DNA from 2 places in the Arenimonas aestuarii genome. Region 2 is predicted to be linked to the other one. Evidence: riboswitches for the same ligand, from Rfam matches in the RefSeq annotation. Region 2 holds a riboswitch; the other holds the start of a gene.

Region 1 (3,403 bases), on a different contig from region 2:
GCCGTTCCAGACCAGGCCAAGCACCCCGCTGCGGCCGGGGGTGTTGTAGCCCTGAACGAGGGTGTAGTCGCGATCGGTCAGGTTTTCGATGCGTGCTTCGAGCCGCCATGACGGAGACAGGGACCAGGCCAGGCGCAGGTGGGCGATGGCATATGCGCCGGGGTCTCCCCCGAAGTCGCGACGGGACGAGGCGTAGTCGCCGTCCAGGCCCAGTTCCAGCCCGTTGCCGAAACGGTAGCCGACGTCCACGTGGGCCTTGTGCCGGGCACGGCGCAGCAGCGCCAGCCCCGTGGCCTCGTCCTCGGTGTCCAGCCAGGCCAGGTTGCCGCCGAAGGTCCAGTCATCGCCGTCGAAGCGGTAATCGAGCTCGACGCCGTCCATGCGGGCACGGTTGATGTTGATGGCGTTGTTGGTGCCCGGGGCCGCGAAGGCGATCAGGTCGCGCACGCGGGTGCGGTAGGCGGAGAGCCCAAGCTGGTGCCCAACCGCCGGTGCCAGGGAAAGGCCGGCCTCCCAGGTTTCCGAATGCTCGGGGCGCAGGTCCGGGTTGCCGGCGAAACCAAAACCGCTGTCCGGGTAATAAAGCTCGTTGAAGTTCGGTGCCCGGAAGCCCTCGCCCCAGGACAGGCGCAGAAGCGCGTCGGCGCTGAAGTTCCAGCCCCAGGCCGCGTTGGCCGTGGTGGCGCCACCAAACTGGCTGCTGTGGTCGCGGCGCACCGAGAGGTCCAGCAACTGCTGGCCGAAGCGGCCGCCGTAGCCAGCGAACGCGGCGCGGCTGCTGCGGCTGCGCGAGAAGGTCTGGCCATCGAAGACGTTGGAGGAAATGCCTTCTTCGTCCTGCCAGTTCACGCCCAGGTTGAGCGTGCCCGAGGGGCCCACCGCCAGGCTGTTCACCCAGTCCAGGCTGGTGCGGCGGCTGCGGAAGGCGTTGGAGAAGCCCGACACCGTGTCCAGGTCCTCGCGGGCATGGCCCAGGGAGAGCTGGTGGCTCCAGTTCGCACCCAGGTCGCCGCCCAGGCTCAGGCCGGCGGAGCTGTTGCGGGCCCGGGTGTCGCCCTGGTCGAACTCGACGTCGGCATCGGTGGCCACGGCGCTGAAGGCCAGGCGCTGGTTGCCCAGCTGGGTGCGCCCGCGCAGGCCCAGGTTGACGTTGCGGTAGCCGTCGTCGTCCGGGTCGTAGCCCCAGCTGTCGGAGTTGGTGGCCGAGAAGCCGCGCAGCCGCTGCCAGCCGGCCGTCACGCCGAAGCCGCGATCGTCGTTACCAACGCCGGTGCCGGCGTTGGCGCCAACGCGACCGTAGCTGCCGGCGAAAACGCGGGCCGAGGCCGCCGAGGGATCGCGGGTGATGACGTGGATAACGCCGGCGACGGCGTCCGATCCCCAGATCGCCGCGCGCGGTCCGCGCACGATCTCGATGCGCTCGATCTGCTCCAGCGGCAGGTGGGCGAAGTCGAATACGCCCTGCCCGGTGGACGAAACGCGCACGCCGTCGATCAGCACCAGCGTGTGCGGCGCGTTGCCGCCGCGAAGGAAGACGGTGCTGGCGCTGCCGGGACCACCGGTGCGGGCGATGTCCACGCCGACCTGTCGGCCCAGCAGGTCGATCAGGGACGGCGCCTGGCTGGCTTCGATCTGCTCGCGCGTGATCACCGTGACCGAGGCCAGTGTTTCGGCGACCGGGCGCTCGACGCGGCTGGCGGTGACCTGCACGGCGTCCAGCGTGCGGGCGTCCTGGGCCAGGGCCGGCATGGAAAGGGAAAAAGCGATGGCCGCGCACAGCGCGCGACGTTGGCAAGGGGAAAACATGGTGGTGGAACCTCCTGTGGCGCTCACCCGCGGGTCGGGGCGCGCGCGGGGAAGGAGGGAGAACGCGCAGGGCAGGGGCCATGGCGTCGCCCCGTCGCCCACCGCGACGCGCCGTGTTGGCCGCCGGGCATGCCGACGGCCAGCCCCCGGCCGGTCTCCGGGCTTGCCAGTGGCGCGACGGGCGTCGTGCCGGACCTCCCGCCTTCCCATGCCCGGGGGCACAGTGGCTTGCTGGAAGGGTTGACTGGCCTACCGTTGCGGGGGCAGCGCCGGATTCAGACCGGCTTCCCGAGCACCTGGGGCGGGGGGATTCTAGAGCAAACCCGGGTCAGTCGTCGCGCCCGGCATCGAATCCGTCGAGTCGGCCGTCGCCGCCCACGTGCAGGCGCACGGTGATCGGCCGGCAACAGACGAAGCAGTCCTCGACGTACTCGGCATCGCCGGCCGACGGGTCGGCCAGGGTTTCGAAACGTTCGCCGCAGTGCGGGCAGGTGAGCAGGATGGTGTCGAGCATGGCGCCAGCCTGCCCGGTCGGACCTTAGTGCAGCGTGAGCCACGGGCCGGGTCCCGGGTCAGTCCTTCAGGAACAGGCCGATGACGTCGTTGGTGAAGCGCCGCCCGAGTTCGGTCGGCTGCCAGTGGCTGCCCCTGGCCTCCAGCCAGCCACGTTGCCGGGCCTGCCCGAGCTCGGCGGCGACCTGGTCGCGGCCCAGTCCGGTGCGCGACTCGAAGTCGGCCAGGTCGAAGCCTTCGACCAGGCGAAGGGCGTTGAGCATGTAATCGAAGGGCCGGTTGGCCGGCGCGATCGGGTCGTCACCGCCGATGCCGGCGGGCGTGCCGGCGTGGGCCAGGTAGTCGCGCGGGTTCTTGGGCTTCCAGCGCCGGCGGATCTCGCCGGTGGCGCCCAGGCTGATCTTGCCGTGGGCGCCGGCGCCGATGCCCAGGTAGTCGCCGAAGCGCCAGTAATTGAGGTTGTGCGCGCACTGCCGGCCAGGCCGGGCGTAGGCGCTGACCTCGTACTGGGCGTAGCCCGCGGCGGCCATGGCCTCGATGCAGCGTTCCTGGATGTCCCAGGCGCTGTCTTCGTCCGGCAGGCCTTCGGGCGGGCGGGCGGCGAAAGCGGTGTTGGGCTCCATCGTCAGCTGGTAGTGCGACAGGTGCGCCGGCTGCAGCGCGACCGCGCGCTCGACGTCATGCAGGGCCATCGCCAGGTCCTGGCCGGGCAGGGCGTACATCAGGTCGAGGTTGAGGTTGTCCAGGCCGGCGTCCTGGGCCAGCTTCACCGCGCGCTCGGCTTCGGCACTGTCGTGGATGCGGCCCAGTCGCGCCAGGCAGCCGTCGTCGAAACTCTGGATGCCGAAGCTCACCCGGTTCACGCCGGCGGCGCGGTAACCCTCGAAGCGGCCGAATTCGGCGGTGCCGGGGTTGCATTCCATGGTTACCTCGGCGCCCGGGGTGAAACGCAGGCGGGCGCTGCAGGCGTCGAGGATGTCGCCGATGGCCTCGGGCGGAAACAGGCTGGGCGTGCCGCCGCCGAAAAAAACGCTGTGCACGGGGCGGCCCCAGACCAGGGGCAGGTCCTGCTCGAGGTCGCCCA
Region 2 (3,403 bases):
GTACATCGAGGAAAGCGCGCCGATGTTCGGGCTCTCCATGAACAGGTTCAGCGACTGGCTCTGGTCGATGAAGGCGCCGCGTTCGGCCGCCATGTCGATCAGCGAACGCATGGGGATTTCCCAGACCGTGCGATACACCGCACGCAGTTCGGGCGGGATCTCGGCGATGCCCTGCACCGAGCCTTCGGCCAGCTTGATGCGGTCGCGAAGCTCCGGCGTCCACAGGCCCAGCTGCTTGAGCTCGGTGACCAGGTGCTTGTTCACCTGCAGGAAGTCGCCCGACAGGGTTTCACGCTTGAACAGGTTGCTCACCTGCGGCTCGATGCACTCGTAGCAGCCGGCAATGGAGGCGATGGTGGCGGTGGGCGCGATCGCCACCAGCAGCGAATTGCGCAGGCCATGTTCACGGATGCGCTCGCGCAGGGCGTCCCAGCGCGATGCGTCGGAGGGGGTCACGCCCCAGGCGTCGAACTGCAGTTCACCGCTCGCCGCACGGGTGTCCTCGAAGTTCGGGTGGCGGCCACGCTCCTGTGCCAGCTCGCAGCTGGCGTCGAGCGCGTGGAAATAGATGTCCTCGGCGATGCGCGCCGAAAGCGCGCGGGCCTGGGCGCTGTCGAAGGGCAAGCGCAGCCGGAAGAACACGTCCTGCAGCCCCATGCAGCCCAGGCCCACCGGCCGCCAGCGCAGGTTCCCGCGACGGGCGGCTTCGATCGGATAAAAATTCAGGTCGATCACGCGGTCGAGCTGCCGCACCGCCAGGCGCACGGTATCGGCCAGCTTCTCGAAATCGAAACCGTGCTCGCCCAGGTGCTGGCCCAGGTTGATCGAACCAAGGTTGCAGACCGCGGTTTCCTCGGCGTTGGTGACCTCCAGGATCTCGGTGCACAGGTTCGACAGGTGGATGACGTTGCCCGCTTTCGCGGTCTGGTTGCTGGCCCGGTTGCACTTGTCCTTGAAGGTCATCCAGCCGTTGCCGGTCTGGGCCAGGGTGCGCATCATCTTCGCGTACAGCTCGCGGGCCTTGATCGTGCGTACGGCCAGGCCGGAACGCTCGGCCTGCTCGTAGGCGGCGTCGAAGGCCTCGCCGAAGAGGTCGACCAGCGCCGGCACGGCCTTGGGATCGAACAGCGACCAGGGCCCGTCGGCCTCGACGCGGCGCATGAACAGGTCGGGGATCCAGTTCGCCAGGTTGAGGTTGTGCGTGCGCCGGGCGTCGTCGCCGGTGTTGTCGCGCAGCTCCAGGAACTCCTCGACATCGGCGTGCCAGGGTTCGAGGTAGACGCAGGCCGCGCCCTTGCGGCGGCCGCCCTGGTTCACCGCCGCCACCGACGAGTCGAGCGTCTTGAGCCAGGGCACGATGCCGTTGCTGTGGCCATTGGTGCTGCGGATGAGCGAACCGCGCGAACGCACGCGGCTGTAGGACAGGCCGATGCCACCGCTGAACTTGCTCAGCATCGCCACGTCGCTGTATCGCCGGTAGATGGCATCGAGCGTGTCGTCGGGCGAATCGAGCAGGAAACAACTCGAAAGTTGCTCATGCGTGGTGCCGGCGTTGAACAGTGTCGGCGAGCTCGGCAGGTAGTCCAGGTGGGCCATGCGCTGGTACAGCGCCAGTGCCTCGGGCACGTCCTGGCTCAGCGCGCAGGCGATGCGCAGGAAAAACTGCTGCGGGGTTTCGATGACCGTGCGCGCGGTCGGGTGGCGCAGCAGGTAACGGTCGTAGAGCGTGCGCAGGCCGAAGTAGTCGAAGCGCCGGTCCAGCGAAGCGTCCAACGCGTCGTTGAGCTTGCGGGCATTGGCCTGCACGAACGCCAGCAGCCGCGCATTGACCAGGCCCAGTTCGTGGCCGCGCGCCACCGACTGCGAGAAGGCGTGGATTTCCTGCCCGGTGACTTCCTTGGTGATGCATTCGGCCAGCAGGCGGGCGGCGAGGCGGCCGTACTCGGGCTCTTCGGCGGTGAGCAGGGCGGCGGTGCGGATGGAGAGTTCGTCGAGTTCGCGGGTGCTGGCGCCGTCGTACAGGCCCGAGATGGTGCGTGTGGCCACGCGCATGGGATCGACGGCATACAGGTCGTCGCACTGGCGCATGACCGCGCGCACGATCTTGTTCAGGTCCACCGGCTCGCGCCGGCCGTTGCGCTTGGTGACGGTCATGCCCAGCGCGGCGGCGGGCGGGGTGAGGGCGAACTGCGGCGCGTCGGCGTCGGCGGGGGCGTCGAGGATCTCGTGGTTCATGGTGGTCTCCGGTGCATGGCGCACGGCCGCCGCCCTTCCCTCGGAGGACGACGCGGGCGTTCAAGGCACCGGGAGGATGGAATACGGGTGTCGCAGGGACCGAGACGCGCCGCCACGACACCGGCGCCGTCTCCCCCCGGAGACCTCTGGGCCGGTCACCGCGCGTCGTGCTTCGCGCGGCTGTCGGCAGGTCTTCGGACTCGTGGACGCGAGGCGGGCGCCTCTCCTACTGGCCGTCGCTTCCCGGGACCCGAGGTCCCAGTGCTTGATGACGGCGGTCGTTTCCACATACCGCTGCGGGGCAGTGCCGGAGTCACACCGGCTTCCCTATTAACCCAAGCGCTTGTGGCACCCGGGACCGACGGCCACAAGATAGTGTGGCCGGGGTCGCTGGTCAATCAGTCCACTTCGTGCAGGTAATCCAGCGCCACCTGCAGCATCGTCCGGGTGCCGACCTTCAGCGCCTGCTCGTCCAGGAAAAACTCGGGCGAGTGGTTCGACGGTGCCTTCAGCGGGTCCTGGTCGGGCGGGGTGGCGCCGACGAAGTAGAAGAAGCCCGGGACCTGGTTGGCGTAATAGCTGAAATCCTCGGCGCCCATGGTCAGGTCCATCTCGACGACGCTCTCGGCGCCGACCACCTTTTCCAGGCTGGGCACCATGCGCATCGTCAGCGCCGGGTGGTTGACGGTGACCGGGTTGCCCTTGGTGTCGGGCACCTGGGCGACGGCGGTGGCGCCGTGCGCGTGCGCCACGGATTCGGAGACGTTGATCAGGTCGGCGAACACCTGCTGGCGCATGTCCTCGTCGAAGGTGCGGATGGTGCCCACCAGTTCGACTTCGTCGGGAATGATGTTGTAGCGGATGCCGCCCTTGATGGCGCCAAAGCTCACCACCACCGGCAGCTTGGAGATGTTCTGGCGCCGGCTGACGATGGTCTGCGTGGTGCCGATGACGTCGGCCGCGGCCACGATCGGATCAACGCCGCCCCAGGGCCGAGAGCCGTGCGTCTGCCGGCCCTTGATGACGATGTTGAAGCGGTCCGAGGCCGCCATCGTCGGGCCGCTGCGGTACCCCACCTTGCCGGCGTTGAGCGTGCTGAACACGTGCAGGCCGAACACCGCCTCGGGCTTGAAGCGTTCGAAGATGCCCTGCTTGAGCATTTCCTCGG

What was found. Region 2 has a riboswitch for cobalamin ahead of ACYVJH_RS10290 (ribonucleoside-diphosphate reductase subunit alpha). Riboswitches for the same ligand answer to the same signal wherever they lie in the genome.
Region 1: it holds a riboswitch for cobalamin, as region 2 does, so the genes downstream of both, ACYVJH_RS07975 (TonB-dependent receptor domain-containing protein) here and ACYVJH_RS10290 (ribonucleoside-diphosphate reductase subunit alpha) in region 2, are expected to answer to the same signal.

The regions. Positions count from the first base shown of each region.
Region 1 covers NZ_BAAGTW010000004.1:1,479,098-1,482,500, reverse strand. The annotation lists gene ACYVJH_RS07975 (TonB-dependent receptor domain-containing protein) at 1-1,806, opposite strand, end outside; cobalamin riboswitch at 1,938-2,121, opposite strand; gene ACYVJH_RS07970 (CPXCG motif-containing cysteine-rich protein) at 2,135-2,320, opposite strand; gene hemW (radical SAM family heme chaperone HemW) at 2,379-3,403, opposite strand, start outside.
Region 2 covers NZ_BAAGTW010000006.1:142,707-146,109, reverse strand. The annotation lists gene ACYVJH_RS10290 (ribonucleoside-diphosphate reductase subunit alpha) at 1-2,235, opposite strand, end outside; cobalamin riboswitch at 2,404-2,613, opposite strand; gene ACYVJH_RS10285 (amidohydrolase) at 2,634-3,403, opposite strand, start outside.